Regions from separate parts of the Shewanella sp. DNRA4 genome, predicted to be linked through region 4. Evidence: predicted binding sites of a transcription regulator. Region 4 holds the regulator's gene; each other region holds the start of a gene.
The links. The regulator LexA, encoded in region 4, represses DNA repair genes until DNA is damaged. The targets are predictions, from matches to a motif close to TACTGTATNNNNATACAGTA.

Region 1: the regulator LexA is predicted to act here: its motif matches at 2,295-2,314, upstream of recN (DNA repair protein RecN).
Region 2: the regulator LexA is predicted to act here: its motif matches at 2,813-2,832, upstream of dinB (DNA polymerase IV).
Region 3: the regulator LexA is predicted to act here: its motif matches at 4,312-4,331, upstream of HG547_RS01945 (S24 family peptidase).

Annotation. Positions count from the first base shown of each region.
Region 1 covers NZ_JABAIP010000011.1:80,156-87,690, reverse strand. Annotated here, with positions in the region: gene HG547_RS13315 (phosphatidylglycerophosphatase A) at 1-489, shown strand, start outside; gene recN (DNA repair protein RecN) at 606-2,264, opposite strand; gene HG547_RS13305 (AEC family transporter) at 2,394-3,356, opposite strand; gene lldR (LysR family transcriptional regulator LldR) at 3,609-4,508, shown strand; gene HG547_RS13295 (DUF3319 domain-containing protein) at 4,511-4,744, opposite strand; gene HG547_RS13290 (YjaG family protein) at 4,887-5,486, opposite strand; gene barA (two-component sensor histidine kinase BarA) at 5,461-7,535, opposite strand, start outside.
Region 2 covers NZ_JABAIP010000005.1:222,374-229,908, forward strand. Annotated here, with positions in the region: gene bfr (bacterioferritin) at 1-379, shown strand, start outside; gene HG547_RS07410 (methyl-accepting chemotaxis protein) at 679-2,682, shown strand; gene dinB (DNA polymerase IV) at 2,857-3,936, shown strand; gene HG547_RS07420 (aminoacyl-histidine dipeptidase) at 4,106-5,569, opposite strand; gene HG547_RS07425 (leucyl aminopeptidase family protein) at 5,788-7,326, shown strand.
Region 3 covers NZ_JABAIP010000002.1:3,152-10,686, forward strand. Annotated here, with positions in the region: gene HG547_RS01925 (hypothetical protein) at 1-259, opposite strand, end outside; gene HG547_RS01930 (hypothetical protein) at 249-635, opposite strand; gene HG547_RS01935 (ADP-ribosyltransferase) at 1,329-1,880, opposite strand; gene HG547_RS01940 (DUF6119 family protein) at 2,154-3,896, shown strand; gene HG547_RS01945 (S24 family peptidase) at 4,341-4,748, shown strand; gene HG547_RS01950 (Y-family DNA polymerase) at 4,748-6,004, shown strand; gene HG547_RS01955 (IS1595-like element ISSod11 family transposase) at 6,196-7,152, opposite strand.
Region 4 covers NZ_JABAIP010000004.1:113,930-121,464, reverse strand. Annotated here, with positions in the region: gene ctaD (cytochrome c oxidase subunit I) at 1-1,549, opposite strand, end outside; gene coxB (cytochrome c oxidase subunit II) at 1,559-3,100, opposite strand; gene HG547_RS05690 (SulA-like leucine-rich domain-containing protein) at 3,506-4,018, opposite strand; gene lexA (transcriptional repressor LexA) at 4,015-4,635, opposite strand; gene plsB (glycerol-3-phosphate 1-O-acyltransferase PlsB) at 4,921-7,344, shown strand; gene mtr (tryptophan permease) at 7,344-7,535, shown strand, end outside.

The sequences.
Region 1 (7,535 bases), on a different contig from region 4:
TTGTTATCCGAAGATCAGGCGCTGTCGCGCCTGTCCCTTAAAAATCCTATTCATTTTTTAGCCCTCGGTTTTGGCAGTGGTTTAGCGGCTAAGGCTCCAGGTACTTTTGGTACCTTGGCGGCAGTCCCGCTCTATTTATTATTGGCCCAGTTGCCCTTGAGTTGGTATTTAGCCGTGACCTTAGTGTGCGTACTCGCGGGGATTTATATCTGCGATAAGGCCGCTAAGGACATGGGCGTACATGACCATGGCGCGATTGTATGGGATGAAGTTGCAGGTTTATTGATCACTATGATTGCCGCCCCTGCTGGTATTCTGTGGCTTGCTGTCGGTTTTGTGCTGTTTCGGCTATTCGATATCCTAAAACCTTGGCCGATACGTTGGCTCGACGCCAAAGTTGAAGGTGGTTTCGGCATTATGATAGACGATGTATTAGCAGGATTTTTTGCACTTATTTGTCTGCAAGTGATTGTCTTTATTAGCCAATAATATCTTTAGTTAACCCAAACTAAAGTTCGTTACCCTATAAATGCCAATGCCTTATCTGCTGTAGATAAGGCATTGGCTATCAAGCTTTATTTTCGTTGCGGTGGCTTACTGTATTTTTACTGTAATAGTTCTCGTGCATTGGCGAGAGTGTTAGAAGTAATTGTATCGCCACCAAGAAGTCTGGCTAATTCTTGGATACGTTGCTCCCTATCCAAAGGCATCATAGTGGTTTCTGTACTGCCCGCCTTGTTGAATTTATTCACAAACATATGTTGATGGCCATTACCAGCAACTTGAGGTAAATGGGTTACACAAAGTACTTGAGTCGATTCTCCTAGACTACGCAGCATTCTGCCAACCACAGCAGCGGTCGGGCCTGAAATTCCGACATCGACTTCGTCGAAAATCAGGGTAGGAGTGGCAACCTTTTTCGCGGTAATAACTTGGATGCCTAAACCGATACGCGACAATTCACCGCCTGAGGCAACCCTTGAAATCGGTTGTAAAGGCTGGCCAGGGTTGGTTGTGACCATAAACTCTATATTATCGCTGCCATTTACCGACATAATCTCGGGATTAAAATTCACTTCAATGGTGAACTTACCCTTGGGCATGTTGAGTTCGTGGATAGATTGAGTCACTAACTTATCCAGTTCTTTCGCATAACGGGCGCGGCTCTGGCTCAGTTTTTGTGCGTTCGCTAAGTAAGCGGTTTTACTCGCTTCAACTTGGAGTTGGATTTCCTCTAACTTAGTTTCATCGTCATCGAGGGTTGTGAGTTCCGCTTTGAGCGCCAAATGATGTTCGGCTAATTTGTCAGGGCTAACATGATGCTTACGGGCCAGTTGCATAGCCTTTGAGAGTCGTTCCTCTAAATAGGCAAAATGCGCGGGATCGAGTTCGAGTTTACTCAGGTAATGCTGTAATTCTCCCGCGCTCTCTTGTACTTGAATGAGGGCCTCATTCAACATAGTACTGACATTGGTTAATGCGGGATCATAGCTTTGCAAATTTTCAGCAAGGCTTACAGCCTTGTTAAGCAGTGACTCAATATTGCTCTCTTCGCCATCTGTGAGTAAATATAGGCTGGCTTGGCAGCTATCCACCAGTTCAGTGCCATTGGCGAGGCGTTTATGCTCTTGCTCAATGTCCTCAAATTCACCGACCTTGAGGTCGAATTCATCTAGCTCTTCAACTTGATATTGCACCAGCTGTTTTCGGGCAATACGTTCATGCTGCGAAGCTTCTAATTGTTTGAGTTCGGCTTCGATTTGTTTGCAGCGTTGATAGCTTGCTGCCACTGTGTCTATCAGTAGTCTGTGATTGGCGTAGCTGTCGAGCAAGGTGAGTTGATGCTCACTCTTTAGCATAGCGTGGTGGGCGTGCTGACCATGGATACCGACCAGCAATTGCCCGAGTAATTTCAGTTGAGTTAACGGCACAGGATTGCCATTAATGTAGGCGCGTGAGCGGCCATCACTGCCAATAGTTCGACGTAGAATACATTCATCATCGAGTTCGAGATCGTTATCTTCGAGCCAACGTTTGGCAAGTGGAACATCGTGTAGTGAAAATCGAGCACTGACTTCGGTTTTACTTGCACCAGGGCGAACACTACTGGCATCGGCACGATTACCTAGGCACAAACCTAAGGCGTCGATGGCGATGGATTTACCTGCGCCAGTTTCACCAGTAATGCTGGTCATACCGGGACGAAAATCCAGTTCGAGAAAACGGACGATAGCGAAATTATTGATGCTGAGTTGGCAAAGCATAATGAGTTCCTGTCGAAAAACTTACCAAATCACTGTATTGATAAACAGTATATACTGATTTTATATACAGTAAAGTGGCTTTGGGTAAATATTCGACACATTGCAATAAGCTAGAGTTTAATCGCTTGTTTATGAATAGGTTTTAACAAGTTGCTCTAAAATAGGTAAGCTAAAAAAAGTCACTATAGTGCCAAATAATATCCCCTGCGCACTGGTTGAGGCTTGGGTGTTATAGCGCTGAGCAAGTAAATAGACGCTGGCCGCCGTAGGTAAGGCACTGAGGATTACACCCATCACTAAGTAATCTCCATTAACGCCAACGCTTTTAAGCATGAAGAAAACCAATGCGGGTTGTAGGATTAATTTAAAGAGGTTGATAAGGCTAAGTTCGATAAGATTCGTCAGGCTAAATACCTTGCTATCTTTTTGGTAGCGCATGGCTTTGGCTAATACCATGCCAACGGCAAATAAAGCGCAGGGGCTTGAGGTATTGCCAATTTGTTGGATCATCATCGCTACGCCAGAGGGCAGTGTTATCCCCAATGCCGAAATTGCAATGCCGATAAAGCAGCCGATAACGATGGGATTTTTAACCACAGCTAAACACATGATCACTACGGCGTGGTGTTGTCTGTGGGTATTTGTCGTAAGCTCCAGCGAGACCAAGGCCACGGCAAACATAAGCACGGACAATAAACTGGCTATGGCGGCGGCAACTAGGGCGCTTTGTTGTTCAGGAAATATAATCACCAGCAGCGGAATTCCAATAAATGCGGTATTGCCAAAGGTGGCATTTAAGGCGCGCACGGCGGCAATTGCATGCTGTTTGGGATTGAAAAGTAAGGATATACCAACACAAATCAGATAAATCATCAGCATGGCGGCGCTATAGCCTGCAATAAATCCCCATTGCAGAATTTCTTCAATCGGTTGCTGGGCCAGTGCAATCAGGAGAATGGCAGGAAACGCAATATAGTAGACATATTGATTGAGCACTTGGTCGGTTTCTACTGGGAGAAAACGCAGTTTTTGTACAAGTGTGCCGAGCAGCATGATCCCGAAGACGGCAAACAGAGGGGTTAAAATGGTCATATCCCTCACTCATCCTTTTGTGTTTTTGCTTTCCCGCAAGAAGACGTTGTGGGTGCGCTAGCAGGGAATAATACCTAGGGTAATTGACGATAATCGGTGTTAGCGCAGTAAACTTATTGGCAAAATAGCATAGGATTAACCTTGGAAGCTATTGCGCTATGGTCGTAGAAATGAATAATTCTACGTTTAAAACACAATGAGTTAGTGCCTTATACCTGTGAGCGGCACTCACGCTAAACGATGGGATTGAACATGGCTGATGATGTTGGCGCTGAGCTGCAGTTAATTTATCTGTTTGTGCATTTGGTGAATGCGGGCAGTTTTTCTCAAGCCGCGAAAGTGCTCGATATGCCTATCGCCACCGTGAGCCGTAAGCTGGCCAAGCTTGAAGAAAAACTCGATAAGCAATTGTTTATGCGAAGTACCCGCAAGCTGCGATTAACCGAGGAAGGTTTAGCGTTATTTCAGCGATATCAGAGTGCGATTGCACAGTTCGATGAGCTCAGTGGCATTGGCAGCGATAAACCTGAAGGCACATTGCGGATAGCTGCGCCAATCTCAATTATTTCAATTATCTTTATTCACGCATTAAACGAGTTTGGCCGTTTATATCCCGATATTCGTTTACACATTTCCCAAAGCAATGAGTTAGTGGATTTAATTGATAAAGGGATTGATGTCGCGATTGTCGGTGGTGCACAGCCTGATTCTTCTTGGGTGTCGAGTACTTTAGGTGAGCTTGATTATCGTTTGTTTGCGACGCCGGAATATTTAGCCCATGCCCCTGAATTGATCCATCCCGATGATCTTGAAAACCATCAGTTGATCAAAGTTTGGCCGCTGTTTAATTGGCATTTAAAGCATCCTAATGGCGAGTCTTTCTATTTTAATGGTCCAACAAAACTCACGCTCACGGATCTCCATGGCGCGATTCAGGCGACCTTAGATCATGGTGGTATTCTGTATGGGCCAGAATTATTTGTAAAACAACAGATTAAAGAAGGGCGTTTAAAAGTGCTCTTACCGGAATGGATTGGCGAACAACGTAGAATTTCGATTCTTTATCACCAACGTAGTCAGCAACCGCTGAAAGTGAAGGTGTTTATCGAGTTTATGCAATCCAAAGCGCCCGAACTTTTTTCAATGGCTTAAGATTAACGTTTACGGGGTTTTAAAGTATTTTGGCTCATGGAGTTTTGCGTTTGCTTAGCATCTTGCAGGCTCGCGCGGGTGGCGGGCACAATCCCAAGCTCACGGTAATAATTCACTAAACGGCGTAATTCAAATAGAGAACCAATACGGTTTTGCCCGCCTATGGTGAGTTTCCAGGTATCGGTAAGGCCTTCGCTATTGGTTAAAATAAAACCTTGATAAACAATTTTTTTCATATTGAATGGGTTATAGAGTTAACTCTATCCTCCGGTGATTCAAACCCGTCGCTGATGCTACCTAAGCAGTAAAAATGTTAGGTAACATCGCCGGATTTTCAAGGCAACTGAAGAGATAAACCCTAGACCTTAAACGGGTTTATTACGCGACGCTGATCCCGATATTCGATACACCCGCTTCGATGATCTCTTTGCGTAAACCTTTCACTAATTCGGCAGTAATCTTAGGGTTTTCTTCGATAATTTCCAGCAGGGTATTTTGCAGCGCGCGCTCTTCCTCCATCACTTCATGGGCGAAGACGTAGTCATCTAAGGCATCATCGGTTAACTCTACATCGCTGATAGTCTCAATATAGTTCGCCACAGTGCTTGAGGATAACTTGCTGATATTGGTTATATCTTCCTCAAGGTTGGTTTGAATCGCCCCAAGCAAAGTGGAAAGTGCAACCACGGCATCCATTGCTGGGTATACGCCATAGCTATCAAAATCGACAGGATCTGGGGTGTTATCTTCTAAGCGTTGCAGATGCACATCGATGTTGAATTTCAGCTTATTGTCGTACTGGGATTGCCAAAGAAGCTCGAGCACAGTGCTTAATACCGCAGGATCACCAAACTCACAAACCTCTGAAAACAGTTGATAGTTAGGCAACATTCGTTGGCAAAGGGCAATGGCAAAGAGTTTTTTCTGTGGTAGTTCTAGCGCTTTTAAACGCTTAAAGAAGCCCGTTTTTTTGGTCATCTGTTATTTCCGCTGATAGCTGTGATAGCACTTGTTTTGCCGCCGATTCTACCTTAGTTAGCTCATCAAGTAACTCTAGTATTTCCGGTTCGAGATCTTCGACACGGGCATCACGTTTCAATGCCGATTCAATCTCTTGGCATAATCGCTGTGTGGTCGGCACCCCGCAATAGCAACTGGCGCCATGAAGTTTATGGATAGTGCTGAGCATCGTGGTTTGATCGTTTTGACTCAGTGCCGTCTCTATCGCTGAGACCGTTTGAGGTAACGATTCCAATAACATGCGTAGCATATCTAATGCTAGGTCAGACTTATGGTTAGCTTGGGTTAAGCAAAGATCCCAGTTGAGGGTATGTAAATCAAAGTGAGTGAATTTGGGCCGAGTGATCCAGCGGTTTATCTCTGCTTTAAGTGCGGCTTCATCTATGGGTTTGGGCAAATAACCATCCATGCCACTACCTAAAATTAGCTCACGTTCCTCGGCAATTGCATGGGCGGTCACGGCAATAATCGGCGTATTTCGGTTCATCGACCCTTGGCGAATTTGCTTGGTGGCGCTGATACCATCGGTGCCCGGCATCTGAATATCCATAAAGATAAGGTCGAAGGTGCGGCTCTTGGCTTGTTTGACGGCTTCTTCACCGCTATTGACGGCGATAACGGTAGTGACTAGCTCGTTAAGCAGTGTATCAATCAGTTTTAAATTGGCGAAGTTATCGTCCACTGCTAATACGGTAAGCGATTGGCGCGCCGCTGGAACTGTAATACTTGCGGGCGGTAATAGGTCATACTCCATTGGTGGATAGAGCATATTACGCGCCAGTTGGTGCTCGCTTACTGGCAGAGACAATACCACGTCAGCATTGGGGCGAATAAACTGACTTAACATGTCTTGCTCTTGGCAGTCGAATAGCACGACTAAACAATCTGTTTTTGTCTTGGCTAGATTTAACGTACTCACTAATTGATTGGGATTGCTAAATCCATGGCAACTTAATAACACATAATCAAACGGATGCTCAGTCGTTGATAGGGTTGTCTGCAAACTAGGAATATGTTGATGATGAGTGACCTTAGTATCCCACTGTGTTAGTTGGCGACTAATCACTGAATGGGTGAGCACTCTGGGCTCATAAAAGAGCACGGTTTTATCTTTCAGTTTTTCAAGCGGTAGTGAATCACCAATTTGGAATTGACCAAGGCCCAAAGGCAGCGTAAACCAGAAGTTCGAGCCTTTATCCACTGACGAGGTAAAGCCAATTTGCCCGCCCATTTGGTTGACGAGGCGTTTGGTGATGACTAATCCAAGCCCTGTTCCGCCAAAGCGGCGGGAAATCGAGGAGTCCGCTTGACCAAAGGCTTGGAACAGGAAGTCTTGCTGACTTTCATCAATCCCAATCCCAGTATCGATAACATCACAGCGCAGCACCACTTGTTCATCAGTCTGCGCTTGTAATTCTAATCTAACCAGTACGCTGCCTGAGTCGGTAAACTTGATAGCATTGCCCACTAAATTATTGATAATTTGGCACACCCGCATGGCATCGCCGTTAACATTGTCGGGGACGTTGGGCGCAATATCGACGACCAATTCCAGCCCTTTGGCCTGCGCGCTACCGGAGATTAAAGTGATGGTTTCACCCAAGGTTTCCCTTAGGCCGAATGGCATGTTTTCTAACACCATTTTGCCGGCTTCAAGTTTCGAGAAGTCGAGGATATCGTTGATAATCGCCAGTAGATTAGTCGCGCTGCGCTCAATGGTATTAATGTAATCGACTTGGCTCGAGTGCAGCGGGGTTTTAACGAGTTGGCGCGCAAAACCAATCACACCATTAAGCGGTGTTCGCAGTTCATGGGACATATTCGCCAAAAACTCTGACTTAATGCGGCTAGCTTCTAACGCGCGTTTTTTGGCTAAATCGAGCTCGACGTTTTGGATCTCAATCTGTTCTAAGGTTTCCCGCAGATCCGATGTCGCCTGATCGATATTTTGCTGCATCTCATCGTGGTATTCCGATAACGATCCTGCCATGGCATTAATGCCGCGTT
Region 2 (7,535 bases), on a different contig from region 4:
TATGTACGAAGACTGGGGACTAAACGAACTCTATGAGCGTATTGCCCACGAGTCGGATGATGAAAAAGGCCATGCGGCCAAATTGGTACAGCGTATTTTATTCCTTGAAGGTGTGCCAAATGTGGCCGCGCGGGAAGCGCTCAACATCGGCTCCAATGTTGAAGAGATGCTGCGTAACGATCTCGCATATGAATACAAGGTGGCCGATGATTTACGTAAAGTCATCGCGTTGTGTGAGCAGAAAAAAGATTATCAAACCCGAGAGATCTTAGAAGTGCTGCTCGATGATACCGAATCTGACCATATGTATTGGTTAGAGAAACAGCTCGGTTTAATTGACCGCATTGGTTTAGCGAATTATCTGCAAACTAAGATGTAACAATATCCGATTGCGCAGCTCAAGCACAAAGGCCAGTCATTTTATGACTGGCCTTTGTTTTGGGATTTTGAGTATTTAGTCTAACACTCTGTAAAAATTAGCTGTAGTAATGAGATGTTCTGTTTGAGGTGGATTGTTTAGCGATTCCTGTTATTTCATTAATGTCTATTCTTTACAAATACTTGTTTACGTTTTTTCTCATCATTTTGGCTGTTGTTGGCGGGTAAAAATTGTTACCGTGTGAAGCTGTTTTTGCAGGCTTTTATGTTAAGTGGTTGGTTAACCAGACGGGAAGATGAATGAGATATATAAAACGTTCTCTAAGTTTGCAGTTAGTGGTAACTATCGTCGGTGCCCTCGCTGTACTGCTTACTTTAGTTGCCGCTTTGCTCGTGAATAAAGAAAGTAATAATACACGTAAGCAGGTGGATGCCGACATTTCGGCACTTGTAGCCTTAAAAGCCAATGAGATCAGTGGTTACTTTGTTGCGAAGGGGCAAGTAATCCACTCGGTATTTGCCGAGCCTGGGCTTATCAACTGGTTTAGTCAGTATCATGCCCGGGGCAGTAATCTGGCGCAGGATCAGCAATATCAAGATATTATTCGTTATTTTCGCTCGTTTTCCGACCGTGATAGCGATGTGAAATCAGTATTCTTTGGTTCGGCAAACACCTTTGAGTATTTTGACCTTAATGGCCGTTTCGATGGCGATCCTGATTATTACACCAATAAGCGTCCTTGGTGGCAGGAGGCGATTGATCAACGTGGCCTGTTTGTGGGCGATCCTGCGGTAGATGCCAACGATGGTTCTATTTCTGCAACGGTTAAAACCCCAGTCTATAGTGCTAATGGCGAACTTATTGGCATTGGTGGTATGGATATTCTGATCGATACCATTGGTAAAAACCTGTTAGCACCGATTAAATACCGCAACTATGGCCAAGCCTTCCTGATGACGGATGAAGGTAAGCTTGTGTATTTCCCAGGATTCTCGAATAAATTCCCTCCCGGCTCACTTGCCAATCAAATTGATAGCCAATTTAAAGATACCTCCGGTTTTACAGCATTAATGCAACAAATGCAGCGCGAGCCTCAGGGGTTTGCCGAAGTTACTTTTAATGGCGTATCACAGCGAGTGACCTTTGTGACTGTAGGCGGGGATTATCCTAAGCAGAAATGGCACTTAGCCTTTATGTTGCCCCATGAAGTAATTGAAGCGCCTGTTACCAAAGCCTTTTGGAATGCCTGTTTTGTTGCATTAGGGATCATGCTGTTAGTGGGGATTACTGTTTGGTTGATGTTATTACCCTTTAGACGCCAGCTCAGCAAATTACTCGATGCCATGGAAGATATTGCCGAGGGTGACAGTGACTTATCCCAACGCATTTTAATGGAACGGGAAGATGAGCTAGGTAAACTGGGTGATGCTTTCAATCGTTTTGCTGAAAAGGTTCAGCAAATGTTGCTGCATACCCGTAGCTTAACCCAAGAGGTCGGCACTGGAGTGATGGATGCGCGCCAAGTGTGTGATTTAGCTGTCTCGTCGGTATCATCGCAAAAACAACAAATCGATTCTGTCGCCACGGCAGCAACTCAAATGGCGCAGACGAGCCAAGAAATGGCGATAAGTGCTCAACGCGCAAATGATTTTGCCGAAAAGGCACAGACTCAGGCCCTTGGTGGTACGCAAATCGTGTCCCGTGCGACCGAAGGGATGAAGGCATTATCGGTTCAAGTCATCGAAGCGGCTAATGTGATTAAGCGGCTACGAAGCAGCTCAGAGCAAATTGGTGAAGTCTTGAGCGTGATCCGCAATATTGCCGACCAAACTAACTTGCTGGCATTGAACGCGGCCATCGAGGCGGCGCGGGCGGGTGATCAAGGTCGAGGCTTCGCCGTTGTTGCTGACGAAGTGCGCACGCTGGCTTTGCGTACCCAAGATTCTACCGCCAATATTCAAGGCATTATCCAAACCCTGCAACAAAGTGCGCTTCAGGCTGAACAAGTGATGGAATCAGGGGTTGAGCAGGCAAGAGTAGGGCAAGACTTAACCACGCAAGTCGAGCAAGCCCTCAGCGACATCGCCAGTGCGATTACGTCTATCCAGCAGCAAACGGTGGAAATTACTGTGGCGATAGGCCAGCAGGCAGTGGTTGCCGATGAAGTGGCGCAAAACGTGGTGAGCGTGCGTGGTTTATCCGATCAATCCCTATTGTCAAGCCAAGATCTCTCTCAAAGTCTACAAGGATTTGAGCAAGCAACTCGAGAACTGACACGTAATATTGGTCAATTTAAAATTTAAATGCTGTTGTTTTAAAACCAAAGGAGCCTTAGCGCTCCTTTGGTTTTTTTGGGAATGTTATGCTTGGATAAGAATGCTTGAGTCGATAGATGAACTTCGCGACTGCGTAAATATGTCCTAGATACTTGATAACTGTTTTTATATACAGTATTTTGAGTGTCGGAGGAACCTTTAGTGCGAAAAATCATTCATGTTGATATGGATTGCTACTTTGCTGCGGTGGAAATGCGAGACTTTCCCGAATACCGTGGTAAACCGCTGGCCGTTGGTGGGAGCCGTGAGCGGCGAGGGGTTATCAGCACCTGTAATTACGAAGCGCGCCAATTTGGTGTGCGCTCCGCTATGGCAACGGCTTATGCGCTTAAACTGTGCCCAGACTTAATCCTTGTCCCCGGTCGAATGCAGGTCTATAAGGATGTATCGCAACAAATTCGCGCTATCTTCTCTCGATACACTGAATTGATTGAACCCCTCTCCCTCGATGAAGCCTACTTAGATGTTAGCGATTGCAAGCTGTTTAAGGGCTCTGCAACTCTGATTGCTGAAGCGATTCGCCATGATATTTTGGCCGAAACAGGGCTTACTGCTTCGGCTGGCGTTGCTCCTGTTAAATTCCTCGCCAAGGTGGCCTCTGACTTAAATAAACCTAATGGTTTGTATGTTATTTCGCCCGACAAGGTTCCTGAGTTCATTAAAACCTTATCCCTACGTAAGATCCCCGGTGTGGGGAAAGTCACCGCAGAAAAACTTTCCTCTTTAGGGTTGAATACCTGCGGCGATATACAAACTTATCCAAAACAAGACCTTATTACTCGTTTTGGCAAATTTGGTGCCGTATTAATTGAAAGATCCCATGGGATTGATGAGCGTGGGTTATCAGTGAGTCGCGAGCGTAAATCTGTCGGCGTTGAAACTACGTTGGTGCAGGATATTTACAGCCTCGAGCAGTGCCAGCAAGTGATGCCAGGATTAATACAAGAGTTATCAACTCGCCTAAGTCGTAGTGCCAAGGATCGACAAATCCATAAGCAGGTGGTGAAGCTTAAATTCAGTGACTTTAAACAGACCACAATCGAGCATCGCAGTGACGAAGTATCCATAGTGATGTTTTATGAGTTACTGAGCCAAGCAATGGCAAGGCAAGAGGGTCGTGGAATTCGATTACTCGGGATTTCTGTTGGACTTGCCGAGAGTAAAGATACGCTTCAGCCAATCATGGCTCGCGAGACTAAGCAGTTGGATTTGGTATTTTAATATCAATCTTACTGGGCGGATCTCGCTCAGCGCTAATCAAACCTAACTTAGTTAACGCGATAATAAGCCTTACGCAGTGCATAAATAAAAGGTACAAAAAGACCGCATTGGTGAACTCTCTGCGGCCTTTGTCATTTAAGTCTGCTTAGTGACTATTCATCTGTAGCGACTATTCACCTTTAGCGGGAATGCGCTCTAGCACGGCTAATAGTAGATCCCAGTACTGACCTACGGTGGTGATATTGACCATTTCATCCGGGCCGTGCGGATAACGGATGGTCGGGCCAATCGACACCATGTCCATTTCTGGATAGGGCTTTTTAAACAGACCACATTCAAGGCCAGCGTGGATCACCATGATAACGGGTTCTTTGTTGTAGATTGACTCATAGGTTTCACGCACAATTGCCATCACCGGCGAAGTGTTGTCTGGCTTCCAACCCGGGTAAGCGCCGCTAAGTTCAATATCTGCACCCGCTAAGTTGGTTAACGCAGTAAGCATGCCTTCAACTTGGCTACGGCCAGAATCGATGAGCGAGCGAATTAAGCAAAGAATGCTGACTTCTTCATCGTTAGTGCTGATCACACCAACGTTGAGTGAGGTTTCGGTTACGCCAGTTACTTCATCACTCATGCGCATTACCCCATTAGGGCAAACATGCAATAAGTCGATAAGGGTATTTTGGCTGTTTTCGCTCATCACACGTTTTGGCGTTGGGATTTCGCTCAACACTAAGCGCATGTCTGGGTCGGCAATGGCCAGCTCGGCGCGGACTAAGGCTTCAAAAGCACGCACTTTTTCATTCAGTGCATCGACATTTTCAGCAGGTAACATAAAGCTGATATTGGCTTCGCGTGGGATAGCATTACGCAGTGAACCACCGGTAAATTGGGTTAACTCTAGGGCTAACTCATCGGCATTTTCGAACAGGACGCGCGCCAAAATCTTGTTGGCGTTGCCACGACCCAAATGGATGTTGACCCCAGAGTGACCACCTTTTAAGCCCGATAAATGCAGGCTAAATGATGCATAACTTTGCTCCGACGCTTGCCATACCATAGGTAGGGTGATTTGGGCATCGACGCCGCCAGCGCAGCCCATGTAGATCTCACCTTCTTGCTCTGAGTCGGTGTTGATCAGGATCTCGGCATCAAGCATACCTGCTTGTAGTCCAAAGGCGCCTGTCATGCCCGCTTCTTCGTCAATGGTGAGCAGTACTTCGAGTGGACCGTGTTTGATGTCATCTGAGCCTAAAATCGCTAAGGCCGATGCCATACCAATGCCATTGTCGGCGCCTAAGGTTGTGCCTTTGGCTTTTACCCAGTCACCGTCAACATAGGCTTCGATAGGATCTTTGGTAAAGTCATGCACTTTATCGGCATTTTTTTGCGGCACCATATCGATATGGGCTTGGATCACAACGACTTTACGATCTTCCATTCCCGCAGTTGCGGGTTTGCGAATGATTAAATTGCCGACGGCATCTTCTACTACATCGAGTTGTTTGCTTTTAGCCCAGGCTTGGATGTGTTGGCTGAGTGCTTGTTCATATTTGGAAGGGTGGGGAATTGCACAGATTTGTTCGAACCATTGCCATAAAGGCTGTGGGTATAACTGACTTAACGCTGTCACAGAAGGTCCCTCATCAGGTCTTGTGGGTATGGGGCAAATTTGGGCTAATCCTAACACATTCTGCTCGGGCGATTAATCATCTCGATAACTCCGTGTACGTTTGTGGCAGCGAAAGTTGCCACCCTCTGTATTTTCGATAGTGGCAAAGCGATTTTTTGATTGGTAATTAAGCGTTATAGCGGGAATAATGCTGGCACAATAATGAAAAAGGATGGGTCATGTTTCAAGTTAACTTTATTGATGTACAAGCAGAAAATGCCATTTTTGATGGCGAAGGTTGGGATGCGGTTGTGGTGGTCACACCGGATCTCGTTTCTATCGGAATTGATGAGATCAGTTTGTTGGCCGAGCACGGTGCTAAGGTCGATAAGCGGGTTGGTAAGAGCCCGACGTTACTATTTGCACCGGGTTTAGCCGGTGGCCGTTTAATCATAGCGCCCGTCACTCAAGTGACTGATGATTATGCCGATGTGCGTATTTATGGCGATGCGGCAAGAGCTGCGATTGCTATCGCAAAAGACGCGGGGGCTAAGCGTCCGCTGCTTTATGTTGTTCCTTCAGCATCCCCTAAGTTTGGTTTTGCGACCGAAGTCGCGGCGTTGGCCTGTGGTCAAGAATTATGGCAAACCTTAGAGTTACGTGAGGCGACAGGCTTAACGCCAGCCTTTGAAGCGATAGGTTTATTGTCGTTATCATCTGAAAAGAGTCATTTGCTCAACGCATTAGAAGCAGGCCGCGTATTAGTGCGGGATTTATGTGGCACTGAACCTGAGCGTATGTCGGCGAAGGCCTTTGCTGAATATTGTTTGCAAGCCTTTAAAGGCAGTGTGATTAAAACCGCAGTGGTGGAAGATCGGGATATCCTTGAACGGGATTATCCGCTGTTAAGTGCGGTGGCGCGTTCTTCCTTTGCTGTTGGGCGGCATCAACCGCGGGTGGTAAAACTCGAATATCTGCCCGAAGGTGAGATTACTCGTACCTTCTTATTTGCTGGCAAAGGTGTGGTCTACGATACGGGCGGCGCCGATCTGAAAGTCGGCGGCGCAATGGCCGGCATGAGCCGCGATAAAGGCGGCGCCTCTGCTGTGGCTGGGTTATTTAAAACCTTGTCTATGCTTAAGCCTAAAGGGATCCGGGTGATTGCCGAACTGGGTTTAGTGCGTAATAGCATTGGCAGCGAAGCGTTTGTCACCGATGAAATTATCACCAGCCATGCGGGCGTGCGGGTACGCATTGGTAATACCGACGCTGAAGGTCGTTTAGTGCTGGCTGATTTGCTCAGTCATCTGCGTATTAAAGCGGTAACGGCTGTTAAGCCTGAGCTGTTTTCGGTTGCGACGCTCACGGGACATGTGGTGCGCTGCTATGGTAATTATTCCGCAGCGGTTGAAAACGCGGTCGCTAGTGGTGCACTGTGCGCGCAGACACTTGCGTCACAAGCGAGCCACTGGGGCGAACCCTTTGAGGTTTCCACATTACGCCGTGAGGATTTTGCCAAGATCCGCGAAGTGTCTGGGGCGGCTGATATTTTATCTTCAAACAATGCGCCGTCTTCAGTAACTGCCCGCGGGCATCAATATCCTGCAGCCTTTCTACTTAAGGCGTCAGGTCTGTTTGAACACGGTGTTAATGCCGCTATTCCTTTAGCTTATACACACTTAGATATTGCGGGCAGTGCAACTGAGGGCGATCCGCTCTACGGTAAACCCACTGCCAGCCCCTTGGTTAGTTTGTATCAATATCTGATCAATCGTTAACGAAATAACGTAACAAATAGAAATAATTCTGTAATATCTTATTTATTAGATGGTTACAGGGTTATTTCTGTTTTTATGTGATGCATGTCGCCAATATTTTTGATGGTTTGTGTAATTTAATTACATTAAAAAGCCTTAATCAAAATAAATACAAAAAAAGCTTGTAATAAAACTACGAAAACATATAATAGTTTTCGTGGACAGGGCAT
Region 3 (7,535 bases), on a different contig from region 4:
TTTGGCGCCGAGATGATGTTTCGTCCGAATCACGTACCGAGGTTGAAGTGGTATCTCGTGTTTCCTCACCATTGCGTTGTTCTTCCCCCTTTTGTCGTTGTAATTCCATGCTGGTTTCATCGTTGATTGCTGTTTCTTTCTGTGAACGTTTTTCTTGCGTTGATTTCTGCCCTACGGTTGCACTCTCCTGAGCAAGTAAGTTACTAGAGTAAGCAACCAACGTAAAAGCAACCACGCCCAATAAATGCTTACTTCTCATGATCAAAGGCCTCCTTTAGTACTTCGATTTGCTGAATACTTTTGATGCTAGGCTCTATTAACCAGGCATATCTGTACCTATCGATACTTTTACAGAGAGCAACGATATATTGGTCTGTATCCGGAAGGCCTAATGTAAAATCTTCAATCTCCGCGGCCATGAAAGCGGATAAGTCATCAAGCGCTGCTTTGCTTAGAAATTCAGCTAATTCCTGTGCATCTTTTCTGTGTTTGCACAGTAAAACCTCCGGCCAGAGCAAGTCACCATCTGGCCCCCGATTTCCGGGTTGATCGGGCGGATCTAACCTGACTACCCAAACCTCTTGTTGTTCATGTGCCGAAGCTGGTGTTAGCACTTCAATACCATTTAGCTTCATAAAAACCTCTTAGCGTTGTTGATTGCAGAGTTATTTTGCTGCGGTAATACACGAAACATGGCACGTCAAACTGCCCGTTTTGGACAAATGGCATTATCGTTAGAAGGCTGAAAGATTAGATATGTCGATTTGGAATGAGGACTCTATTCAAATTAGTAATTGATTTTCTTATATCTTTTTGTTTCTGTTACATGTCACGAAAAGAGCGGCGTGACATGTAACAACTTAGCGGATTTATATGTGGGATGGTTGCACTTTTGCCTTATTAGTATGTGGGGTTGTTGCACGGTTCAGTCTTAGACCTATGGGATGGTTGCACGGATGAGCTACGTTAAACCGCTGTTTTCGGCTACTAGCGAGATTTTGATGGTACTTTTCGGGTTGTTTAAACCTGTTCAACGTGATTTAGTGGTTATGTGGGATTGTTGCACGGATCTTTCTCGGATGTATGGGAAGGTTGCACGTTTAGTTTGGTAGAGTGCAAAACGTCACCCGAATTTACCACCCTGATAATTGGCTTTTTGTCACTCGTTGCACTTTTGCTTAACCACCCATTTAAGCAATCATCCAGTTACTTTCAGGTTCGCTTTGAGTTATTAGCAGACGTAACGTCTGCTTTCGCTTAAAATTTGTAACGGTGCAAAAAAATTTTTCACACACATGTATTGTTTATATCGCTGGTCTAAGCCGACTTTATGCAACCTGCTCAATCGTGAGATCAAAATCTGGGTCATGGGGATGGTATTGCAAAAACGACGAGCCTCGAGGAATAAGTACTTCCTGAATGTCGGCAGAAAAATCATCGGAGAACAAAGATATATCTCGTCCATTTAAGTGTTTAATTTTAATGATTATACAGTCATGCTCCACCATCGTAAGTACATTTGGGACTTTCAAAGTACTTAAATAAGCTCGATCTACTATAACTTCATTATTTGCCAATTTAGCTTGTTCATTCAAAGTCGGCATAGACCACCGGTAAACATACCTAGCAGTATAAACTGGAAGTTTATTCAAAGCAGAATCGACAAGTTTGATTAAGAAGTTATTAAGTCTGTTCTCTCTCAACGCTGAATTGATTGCCTTATACATTGGCGGATAACAAACCGTATACGCATAAAGAGCTACTGCTTCATCCCTTGATAGGAAGACCTCTTTCTGCACCTTTGAATGGTTCAGTTGAACGACACTCCAAAATTGGTCATATACTGCGACCTTTAAGAAATTTTCTAGACTCTTACTCATTATTACTAATTGCGCTCACTATTGAATTACAGTGATTTTAAAGACTAAAATATTGAGTGTCACTACCATGCCTCATGTAAGCTACTTAATTTATGACCCCATGACTGTTGCATGATTAGCATGTCAATTTCTTTCGAATCAATGATTATCGTTATCGAGTAGGCTAGGTAGATAAACATCTATTGAATAAACCTTTTCTGCTCAACCAAATTACTTGCGATTTGTCCCTGTATCTGATTACGATGTAACCAGTTTCGATAAGGGAAGAACATAATGGATTGCGAACTAGGAAAAATCACTCTTTATCTGTCAAAAAGTGGAAAGAGCTTTCAAGATGTTGTCGATAAACAGAAAATACGTGAGCAAGACTCAACTAACTTCAAAGTTAGGAGCTTTCAGGTTGATGGAATTGATTGCAAATTTTATTGTCAGCAAGTTATCAATAATGCCAGCACTGTGCCTCCTTGGCTAGACTTCGTTAATGAGAATTTAGATGATAATGACTCACTTGATTTCAAATCAAAATCAGAACGCCCAAGCGGCTTACTTCTTATAAATAAGAACAATAGAATTTTCGCGGCATCGTTCGGTACTAGAGGGGGCAGCTGGCTTAACAAGAAGTCTATAGAACCTGATTTCGGTATTATCGTGGCAATGAATCTGTGTGGTAATAGCGATGTTAGACAAGCAAAAAGTTCAATTCACTCATATACCACTCAAGTTATCGATCGACAGCAAAGTAAGCCCTCTGATACTTTTGATTTTGGAATGTCAGAAGTTGAGCTTCTTCGCTTTATATCAGCACACTTAAAAGATGATAAAAACATCACTCTTCAAGGAAAAGATTGCTTAACACTAAAGGTAATTGGTGATGACAAGCTAAATTGGAAGCGATTAATTTCATTTATTGATGACTTTTATTTATCTTATCAATCTGATTCATATAAAGAGCTTTTCCCCAACTATCCTAATCTTTCTCAAGTGGATGAGTCAATTGTTGAAGAGTTAAACCAAAATTTAATTGACGATCTTGTAAACAAGAAATTATCCAAAATTCATATTGCTATTCCAGAGTTCATTTCAGATGATCAGTATAGTTTTTCATATAAGAATTCATCAAAAAAAGAAAATAACATATTTTCTCATGTCAGAATAGAAGATATATACACTCAAGTATTTAATAAATCTGAAGATATAACTGTAAAGTCGCTGAGTAACAGGTCAATTTATGCTTACTCCCACGATGAAGAACGCATATTGAACCATCTAAAGTGGAGCATTTACGACTGCTTAGTTTCTGAAATTACTTTTAATAACGACTATTACATTCTTGCGCTAGGTGAATGGAGGAAAGTTGACACTGATTTTTATCAGTCAATTGAAAACTTCATAGCCAAGGATCTTTTAGAGTTAGAGATCGATGACGAATATAAAAACTTAGATATTTCCTGTTTAAAATCTAAGCAAAATAGAGAAGAGAAGTTTAACGATATTTACTGCCAGAGAAATGAGAACGCTATCGAATTTGATCAAGCAAAATTAAAAATTGGGAAAGCGAAAAAAGACAAAGAATTCTGCGATATTTTAGAGAAATCAGGCAATGAAATGCACATCATTCAGGTTAAAAAGCATTCTGGTTGTAGTTCAGTTAGTTATCTTTTTTCACAAACTAGATTCTACTGCGAATTCTTTTTAACGGATGAAGTTTTTTTAGCTGACATCAGATCATATATTGAAAAGCAGTCGAAAGAATGCAAGAAGGCATTTCTAGATCATATAAAACCAATTACTGAGGAGGTGCTCGGAACTGATTACTGCGTGAAAATGTGGCTACTATATGATCAATCATTAGCAAAACCAGACAAAAACGACTTACCGCTAATGGCTAAGTATGAGTTAAAACTTACTTATGAAAGACTTCGTAAAACTCTAAAATTTAAAAAGGTAAGTTTATCAATGGTTCCAGTTAAGATGATTCGATTTACTCAATCGAAGAAAAGTACGAGTGCATCCTGAAATACTAAAAATTTGATTTCAAAACACAACGAAGAATAAACCATGTTGAACTTTGTCAAATGGTACCGAATATTAGGGATTGACTACGTTTACTTTATTAACCGATGAGATTTAGGTTTAACGAATGTTCGCTTTTGGCACTGCTCGGCATAACGGCTTATGAGCAACGGTAGGAACGAGTGAAAAGAGGAAGTACGAAATTGTTCTCACCACCAGGGTTTTGTTTCTGTTTCAAGTAATACAGCCACAATGTATTGATGACTTACAGTGATAAGCGAAATTGCAACCCTCAGAGTTGAATAAGGCTATACCGACCTAATGAGCATTAACGTGATCTTCGATAAAGAAAAGAACCAATGTTGTTACATCGGAACATCACAATAATTCTTGCCAGTTATCTAACGACGCCTATAATAACTGTATATAAAAACAGTGATGTTGACTATGCGTATTATCCCCATCTATGCCAGTGCCGGTATCACTGGCTTCGAAAGCCCTGCGGCTGAATATAGCCAGTTGGGTCTCAGCCTTGATGAGCTGTTAGTTGTGCATCCCAGCGCGACATTTATTGGTATCGCAAAAGGTGACTCAATGCAGGGCGTGGGCATTTTTTATGGCGATATATTGATTGTTGACCGCCAGGAAACCGTGCGTCATGGTGATGTGATTGTTGCCAATTTCAACGGTGAGTTTGTATGTAAAATCCTCGATAAAACGCATCGCATGCTACTGTCATCTAATGAACAGCACCAACCTCAGCCTATTCACGATTACGATAACTTTACGATTGAAGGGGTTGTTATTCGTTCTATTCGTTGTCATCGCCAAAGTCCATTATTGGCGGATATCTGATGTTTGCCTTGGTAGACGCCAACAGTTTTTATTGCAGCGCCGAGCAGGTATTTAGACCTGATTGGCGTGGTAAGCCAATGATTGTTTTGAGCAACAATGATGGCTGCATTGTTGCGGCAAACAAGCAAGCGAAAGAATGCGGTATTCCTAAGTTTGCACCATACTTTCAGGTCAAAGACCTGTGCACGAAATTAGGTGTCATTGTTTGTTCAAGTAACTATGAACTCTATGCCGATTTATCCGCAAAGATGATGAATGTCATTGGCCGATTTGCACCAGAGCAGCATGTCTATTCCATTGATGAAAGCTTTCTCTCCTTTAAAAATAGTTACCCCGCCATTAAGTGCTTACAAGCCCAAGGCCAATTGATTCGAAAAGCGGTTTGGAAAGAAACTCGTTTACCGGTTTGTGTCGGCATCGGCTCAACACTCACACTGGCTAAAGCGGCCAATCATGCGGCAAAAAAGTTACCTGGCTATCACGGTGTGTGCGTTATCGATAATGAACAAGACAGGATTTCAATTTTACAATCAATGAATGTAAATGATGTCTGGGGTATTGGGCGCAGGATAAGCAAAAAACTTGAACTAATGAACGTAAAAACCGCCTATGACTTAGCAAAAATCCCTGCTGGTTTAGCTCGTAAGCAATTTAGTATTGAAATAGAACGCACTGTGCGTGAACTCAATGGGCAAGCGTGCAAAGTGTGGGATGAGGCGAGGGCGGATAAGAAGCAAATATTCTCAACTCGTAGTGTGGGCGAGCGTATTACTGAATATGAGGATTTACTGCAAGCCTTAAGTAAACATGTGGCTATTGCCGCAACGAAAGCGCGAAAGCAAGGTTCAAGCTGTAAAACCATGTTGCTGTTTGCCAGCAATTCTCCCTACGATGAACGCCCAACAGGCTTTAAAACCTTAGTGCACTTTGCTTGTGCCACCGATTGCAGCATTGAACTCACTCAAGGTATGACACAAGCAGCATCTCAACTTTTCCGTGCAGGCGTACGTTATTATAAAGTCGGCGTGGGCCTGATTGATTTGGTTAGCACCATGCATGGCCAGTTAGATTTATTCAATGTCTCAAAAGCTAAACCAGCGTTAATGAAGACCCTCGATGGCATCAATCAACGTTATGGCACAGACACCTTATTCATTGCCGCTCAAGGTATCGAGCAAAAATGGGCTATGCGTCGAGACTTACTCACACCACAATACACAACCAAGTGGCATTGTCTGCCCGAGATAAAGTGTTGATATCCGACAGTAGATTGATTTGTTTATGCCCCCATTCAGTGTTTCGGCTCGTTAGCTCAATCGAAAATTCCCACTCCTGCTGCCATACAAATTCTTATCTATTTACTATGTTTGGCCTTACCAGAAATCGGCTAACAATGTATGGGTATAAGGGCTATCCACTTAGCACGACCAACCACTATATATTGTGGTTATCGATTTTTAATTGATTGGTACGTTATCGGCTTAGAACGCACTGCTTGCTCAAGCAACCTGTAGAATAATAATCCCCGAGAATCTGACTTTCTTCTGTTGAAGCGAAATGTAAACTCATCTAAATAATAATCAAGTTGCTTAGCCTTTACCGCACCTTGATACGTACCTAAAAGCCATCTTTTACATAATGATGAGACTCGATGCACCCCAGCCATTGTTTCATGTGCAGGTACAGATGAACCTAAATGCACCATCCGATTATGCTTATATCCTTTTTTGTCTATTTGCTTGTATGCTTGAGAACCATCACTACAAATTGTGCTACCAGGTTCTATTACATCTTGAATGAATTGATGGATATGTTCTTTAGTTGCACTTTCTACTTGCCTTAAACGTATCCGCCCAAATCCAGAGGGTGATAGCAGCTCAACAGCCACCAAAACTATAGCTTTACGCTTACCCTGTTGATTTTTAATAGATGATTTTGGAATGACTCCACCGATTAATGTTTCGTCAACCTCTACGATGCCGGACAGTTTATCTCTTTCAGGATCTACCATGGCATATCTTAACTTGTGCATTAAAGACCAAGCAGTTTGATAACTCCCAAGACCTAATAGCCTTTGGACTCCAAGAGCGCTGACCCCATTCTTTTGATTTGTAATAAACCAGACAGCTGCAAACCAACTTTTCATGGGGGTTCTTGTTTTGTCAAAAAGTGTATTTGATGTTACTGAACACTGAAAACGGCAAGCATGACATTTTAACTTGCCATTACTTAACTGATAAGGTGATTGATGGCTCGAACAGCTTGGGCAAATGAATCCGTTTGGCCAACGAAGTGCGTAAAGGTAGCTAGTGCAAGATTGTTCATCATGAAACCAATCAACAAATTCGTCCCAATTTGTAGGGTAATCGACGCCAGCTTTTAATAAATACGATGAAGTTTTCATTACTACATATTGACACTGGTGGCGCTAAATGGATAGCCCTTATGGGTATACAGTCATATTTAAATTTAGGTGTTTTGGTATGATTTTCAGACAAAATCAGTGCGCACTAATTCCATCCAAAATAAATAAAACGCTATAAAATCAATTAACTATAGCGGCTGATTTTAAGTTAATAGGTTTTGAAAACGCGCATGTGCGTTTTTGCAGATGGTGTATTTGGCAGAAAGCTGATAAGTTCTTTACATACAGATAGTTAACCGTGCGCGTTTTCACTGGTCCAACGAGGTAAACGCGCATGCGCACGAATAAAATGTTATAAACCACAAGGAGAGTTCATTTGAATAGTTCATTTGAATATCAATGCTACTTTGTACGGCCAGTTT
Region 4 (7,535 bases):
GGCTTGGTAGGGTCCACTCTAAGCCTTCGCTGCCTTCCCAAGGTTTGGCGGGCGCCTTTTCACCGCCCCGAATGCACTTAATTACCAGCACGAGGAAGATCAGCTGTGATAGGCCAAAGGCAAAACCCCCAATCGACACGATTTGATTTACATCGGCAAATTGAATCGAGTAATCGGGAATTCGCCTTGGCATACCCGCAAGACCTAAGAAATGCATCGGGAAAAATAACACATTGACCGAAATCACCGAACACCAAAAATGCCACTGGCCTAGCTTTTCGCTGTACATATACCCGGTCCATTTTGGTAGCCAGTAATAGGCCGCTGCCATGATGGAGAAAATCGCACCCGTGACCAACACGTAGTGGAAGTGAGCCACCACAAAGTAAGTATCGTGGTATTGGAAGTCGGCTGGCGTGATGGCGAGCATCAGGCCAGAGAAGCCGCCAATAGTGAACAGAATAATAAAGGCCACCGCGAACAGCATTGGGGTTTCAAAACTCAGTGAGCCGCGCCACATGGTCGCTACCCAGTTAAACACTTTTACCCCTGTCGGCACGGCAATCAGCATAGTGCAGTACATAAAAAACAGCTCGGCAAACACAGGCATACCGGTGGTGAACATATGGTGCGCCCACACGAGGAAGGACAAAATCGCAATACTCGCCGTGGCATACACCATGGATGCATAGCCGAATAATGGTTTACGGCTGAAAGCAGGAACTATGGCAGAGATAATGCCGAAGGAAGGCAAAATCATGATGTAGACTTCGGGGTGACCGAAGAACCAGAAGATATGCTGGAACATCACAGGATCGCCGCCGCCTGCCGCCTCGAAGAAGCTAGTACCGAAAAACTTATCGGTTAACACCATAGTGACGGCGCCAGCGAGTACGGGCATAACGGCGATCAGCAAGAAGGCGGTAATCAGCCAGGTCCATACGAACAGTGGTAACTTCATCCACGTCATGCCGGGAGCGCGCAGGTTGACTATGGTTACGATCACGTTGATGGCACCCATGATCGAACTTATCCCCATGATATGGATCGAGAATACAAATAATGCTGTGCTGTCAGGGCTATAGGTGGTCGAGAGTGGTGCGTAGAAGGTCCAACCAAAGTTAGGGCCGCCGCCTTCCATAAACAATGAACTCAACAATATTGCAAAGGCGAAGGGCAGGATCCAAAAACTCCAGTTGTTCATACGTGGAAGCGCCATATCAGGCGCACCAATCATCATCGGGATTAACCAGTTAGCTAGTCCGGTAAAGGCTGGCATCACTGCGCCGAATACCATGATTAGCCCATGCACTGTGGTCATCTGGTTGAAGAAGTTAGGCTCAACGAGTTGTAATCCGGGCTGAAAGAGTTCGGCGCGGATCACCATGGCCATCGCACCACCAGTTAAAAACATAATGAAACTAAACCATAGGTACAGGGTGCCAATGTCCTTGTGGTTGGTGGTGAGTAACCAGCGCATGATGCCTTTAGGTGCACCGTGATGGTGTTCATCATGGGCGGCAATTTGATCTTGAGTCAGTGTGCTCATCTTAATCCCCTACTGTCCATGGCGTGCAATATCAGCGGGTTGCACTGTATTGCCGGTATTGTTGCCCCACGCATTGCGCTCATAGGTAATGATGGCGGCAAGCTGTTGTGGCGTGAGTTGTGTGCCAAATGCCTGCATCGCCGTGCCCGGTTTACCGTGCATCACTATATCGATGTGATTGGCGACCGGGCCTGTTGCAATAACGCTACCAGCAAGGGCGGGGAAGGCGGGAGGCATACCAGCACCCGTTAGCTGGTGGCAGGCGGCGCAAATCGTGGCATAGGTTTTTTCCCCTTCGGCCATCAGTTCATCATGGCTAAGCGTGGGAAGACTCGCGGGGTCGACACTGGCGGCGGGCTCTGTCGCCGCTTTGGGCGCATCGGTGGTTGAGGGGGGCTGAGTCGTTGCTACTGGTTCGCTATTGGTGCCACCGGATTTATGGGCATCAACGTCTTTGGCTTGCACCGCATCCCCCGTGTTATTGCCCCACGCATTACGCTCATAGGTAATCACGGCGGCAATTTCTTGGGGCGATAATTGTTTACTGAAGGCTTGCATGGCCGTACCCGTTTTACCATTGAGCACGATTTCAAGATGACCGCTCAGCGGCCCAGTAGCTATGGGGCTGCCTTTGAGATGAGGGAATACGCCTTTGAGACCTTCGCCATTAGGTTGATGGCAGGCTGCGCAGTGACCAAGGTAAACTTGCTCACCCTGAGTCATCAGCTCTTCTTTACTCAGTGTTTGCGATAAGGCGGCTTGTGCGGCTTGCGCTGCGGCATTGGCAGCTTGTTTTTGTTCTGCAACCCAAGCATCGAACTCGGCTTCGGGCAGTGCCTGAACCACTATCGGCATAAATCCATGATCTTTACCGCAAAGCTCGGCACATTGGCCACGGTAAATGCCGGGTTTATCGATACGGGTCCACGCCTCGTTGATAAACCCTGGGTTAGCATCTTTTTTCACTGCAAAATCTGGTACCCACCATGAATGGATAACATCTTCAGAAGTCATCAGAAAGCGGATTTTTCTATTTACAGGCAGGACAAGGGGCTTATCGACCTCAAGTAAGTAGTGCTCTCCCTTGGCCTCACTACCTTCGATTTGAGGTCTTGGTGTGGCGAGGATACTGTAAAACTCAATATCTTGATCGAAATAGCTGTAATGCCACTTCCATTGCGATCCTGTGACTTTTACCGTGAGATCGGCATTGCTGGGGTCTTCCATGGCAATCAGAGTTTTAGTTGCCGGAATCGCCATTAAGATCAGAATGATAAAGGGAATTATCGTCCAAGCGATTTCAACTTTTGTACTCTCATGGAAGTGTGACGCGACCGCGCCCTTGGATTTTCTGTGGTTGATCATGGCATAAATCATCACGCCAAAAACCACTAAGCCTATCGCGCAGCAGATATACAGAATCGTCATGTGCAGGTGGTATACCTTGCCACTGATTTCTGTTACGCCAGGCGTCATATTGAACCGCATGTCTGCTGCGGCCAACGGTGGGGCGAATAGCACCACGAGTAAACAATACAACCATTGCTTCACAAGACTTCTCCTCTGCTAATTGCAAATAGCAACTACAAAGAAGAGCAACACAGTAAGTCTCAACTCTATGCAAACTCTTCAGTTCCCAAAAAAGTGTTTCTGACTTCAACGTGCGTTGGCGGCTTACTTATGATCAAGTATTGTTACTGCTGGTATTAGCCACACTGGCACATACTGCTGAATAAACCCATTATTCTCAATTTTTGTGGGCGAGCGATATTCGAAAATAACGCGATATTTCTGCCTAAACAGGCCATATATCATGTGCGCCTAAATCAAACATACTTGCTGTTTAAAAATTGATCAAGATCACTTCTTTTTCTAATTGTCTGAAAAATTGCCAAAAAAAAGCCTCACATTCACAGGTGAGGCGGCTTTCAAGGCTAAATACGGTATGAAAAATTTTTAATGAACAGAGCTGAAAAATGCGGGTTGAGTAAATTTAGTCGATTGGGTGAGATTGGTGCTAGAAGGTTGGTCATTCGTTGAACCTTCAAGCACGATACCCATTGCACGTGCGCTCTTTGCTACAATTTGTAGGCGACGATTATCGCGAGTATCTAGGGCGTTAATCCAAGTAATCACTGCGCTAGATGTGCCACTGGTTAAGGCTTTTTCCATCGCCCAAAGGGTTTCGACCTCATCTTTTGCGTGAACCAATAGTACGCGATCCATACGCACACCTGCGTTTGCTAATAGCTGCTTGTAGCCAATACTAGGTGGGTTGATGAGCACTATCCATCTTCCCTGTTGGCTCAGTTGGGCAAGTTGTTTGCTCAGCTGTGTCAGCTCTTGGCGCCCTTGGCTCTGAGTTGGCATAGTGACTATTGATGTATGCTGCCAGTCGGTCTCTGTATCTCGAACCGTATCGAGCCATAAACCGGGGTGACGCGGGGCATTACCTAATAGTTTGTTCATAGCCAATCTCCATTGCGGATCACCCCTACGGCGAGCCCTTCAATTGTTAGACTTTGGAAACTCAAATCGACTTTAATCGGTGAATAGTCTTCATTCTCGGCATGTAGGTAGACTAAATTACCTTTTTTTTCAAAGCGTTTTACGGTTACATCATCATCAACGCGAGCAACAACAACTTGTCCATTGCGCGCTTGTTGTACTTTATGAACGGCAAGCAGGTCACCCTCAAGGATGCCGATATTCTTCATACTGTCGCCTTTTACGCGCAGCAGGAAATCGGCAGCAGGGTGGAACATGCTGGGGTCGACTTGGTAATACTGTTCGACATGCTCTTGGGCGAGAATAGGTTCACCCGCTGCCACTTGGCCGATAAGTGGCAAGCCTGTTTCGCGGTTATCTTCTTCCTCTACAGGGAGACGGATCCCGCGGGAAGTACCAGGCATGATCTCGATGCAGCCTTTTTTCGCCAATGCCTTAAGGTGTTCTTCTGCGGCATTTGCACTTTTAAAACCCAAACGGGTGGCAATTTCGGCCCGAGTGGGTGGCATGCCAGTCTCGGCAATATTACGTTTAATCAGCTCTAAAATTTCGGCTTGGCGTGGCGTCAACGGTCTCATGGTCTTTCCTGTTTTTCTATACAGTTACTGTTAGTATATACAGTATTATTGGTAGTGCAAGTATTAACCACTTTTAACTTGGTCAGCTAGATCTGCAAATAACCGTAATCGTCATCTATGGGGTGAATGCCACTTGCACGGTAGCAATAAATGGCGTTGCCTAAAGTGCGTTACTAAGTCATTAAAATCAGCAGCTGAATCCTGCATCTTTAGGTTGTTTGGGTATATTCTCTATAATCTGGTATTCTATGGGGCTAATGAACGTACTTACATTGCATAAGAATAATGCCTAAACAAGACTCTCTTTGGTTGAAATCATTACGTTGGATCCAAAAGCACTTAGTGCACACTATTGTTGTGCCACAGGATCCCTTTGCCGATCTGAATCTGGATGCCTCCAGACCGCTTGCTTATGTAATGAAAACAGAATCCCTGAGTGATATTGCTGCGTTAAGCGAGATCACCACGAAACTTGGTTTGCCAAGCCCTTACGAGCCGCTGGTGGTGAATGGCGTTGTGGCGCCACGGGTGGTATGCCTTGAAGGTCGTAAGCCCTTATTTGGTGAACGCGCCAGCAATGAGCCATTCCTCGAATGTTTTATGCGTTTGTTGGCCGTCCATAAGGAAAAGCCAGAGTTAGATATACAGCTGGTGCCTGTGAGTCTGTATTGGGGTCGTACTCCGGGTAAAGAAGACGACACCATGAAGGCGGCAGTGCTTGAGCGCGAGAATCCTACTTGGTTACGTAAGTGCTTGATGATCCTATTTTTGGGCCGTCACAACTTTGTGCAATTTTCTAATGCGGTATCGCTGCGTTACATGGCCGACGAACATGGTACCGATATGGGCATTGCCCATAAATTGGCTCGAGTAGCGAGAGTGCATTTCCGTCGCCAACGTAAGGTGATGACGGGGCCTGTGTTGCCTAATCGTCAGGCGTTATTCCATTCCTTGCTGAAATCTGAATCCTTACGTAAGGCGATTCAGGAAGAAGCCGCGAGCAAGAAGATTTCTGAAACCCAAGCGCGTGAAACGGCAATTGAATATCTTGATGAAATTGCGGCGAATTATTCCGATAGTCTCGTACGTATTGCTGAGCGCTTTTTAACGTGGTTATGGAACAAGCTCTACAGCGGTATTAACATCAAAGGTGCCGAGCATATTCGGCAGTTACACCACGATGGTCATGAGATTGTGTATGTGCCCTGCCATCGCAGCCATATGGATTACCTGCTGTTATCTTACATTCTGTATTACCAAGGTATGGTGCCACCGCATATTGCTGCGGGTATCAACCTAAACTTCTGGCCTGCGGGGCCGCTGTTCCGCCGTGGCGGGGCTTTCTTTATTCGCCGTAGTTTTAACGGCAACAAACTTTATACGGCCGTGTTCCGTGAGTACCTCGATCAGCTGTTTGCTAAGGGATATTCGGTTGAGTATTTCTCTGAAGGTGGCCGTTCTCGTACCGGTCGTCTATTGGCGCCTAAAACGGGCATGATCGCTATGACGATCAACAGTGTGCTGCGTGGTATCGAACGCCCAGTCACCTTAGTGCCTGTGTATTTAGGCTACGATCACGTGATGGAAGTGGCGACCTATCACAAAGAGCTAAGCGGTAAGAAAAAACAGAAAGAATCTGTATGGCAAGTCTTTGGTGCTATTCGTAAATTAGGTAATTTTGGCCAAGGTTATGTCAACTTTGGTGAGCCGATTACATTGCAGAACTTCTTGAATGAAACGGCACCAAACTGGCGCAGTGAAGTGGCTGATGATCCTGAGCAAAAACCGACTTGGTTAACCCCAGCGGTGAACGTGTTAGCAAATCGGGTGATGACGCGGATTAACGACGCCGCTGCCGCCAGCTCTATTACCTTGACCAGTTTAGTGTTGTTGGCGTCGGAGCAAAATGCCTTAGAGCGTTGTTTGCTCGAGCGTCAGTTAGATTTATACCTGACCCTGCTTAAGCGTGTGCCTTACACGTCGTTTACGTCGGTTGCCGAAGGTGATGGTAAGCACTTAGTACAACAAGGATTAGAGCTGAACAAGTTCTCCATCAACGCCGATCCTTTGGGTGAGATAGTGTCAATTGATGAAAAACAAGCGACGTCAATGACATACTATCGTAATAATATCATTCACTTATTTATTATTCCGTCATTAATTGCCAGCTGTTTAATCAATAATAAACAGATTTCAAGAGCGCAAATCCTTGGGATAGTGAACGACTTTTATCCGTTATTGAAGGCGGAGTTGTTTATGGGGATCAAAGATCTCCCAAGCTACGTGAATCAAGTGCTCGAGCTGTTTATTGAGCAAGGTCTAGTGCAGGAAAGCGATATGTTGTCGGTTGTGACCGAGCACACCAGCCAAATGTTATTGTTGGCTGGCAGCGTTAGTGAGACCTTGCAACGCTATGCCATTATCTTCAATCTGCTGGCCCACAGACCTAAGATGGAGCGTTCGGATCTCGAGTCTGAAAGCCATCTGCTTGCCCAACGTTTAGGGGCGCTGCATGGAATTACCGCACCAGAATTTTACGATAAGAAACTCTATAACACCTTGAGTGTTAAGCTAAAAGAGTTGGGTTATTTCTCTGGTAAGGAAGATAAATCTGATGTTGAGCGCATTCGCGATCAAGCTAATAGCTTACTCAGAGCCTCTGTAAGGCAGACGATTGTCGCCAGCGTGACCGCGGAGCATATCGCTTAATGGCTAACCATATGAATGCGGCGAAGAATAAGCCGGTGGGCAAGTCTTTGCTTGGTGGTGCCATGATTATTGCCGGTACCACAGTAGGGGCGGGGATGTTTTCTTTGCCTGTCGTGGGCGCTGGCATGTGGTTTGGTTACTCGGTACTGATGTTACTCGGTATTTGGTTTTGCATGTTGATGTCGGGACTG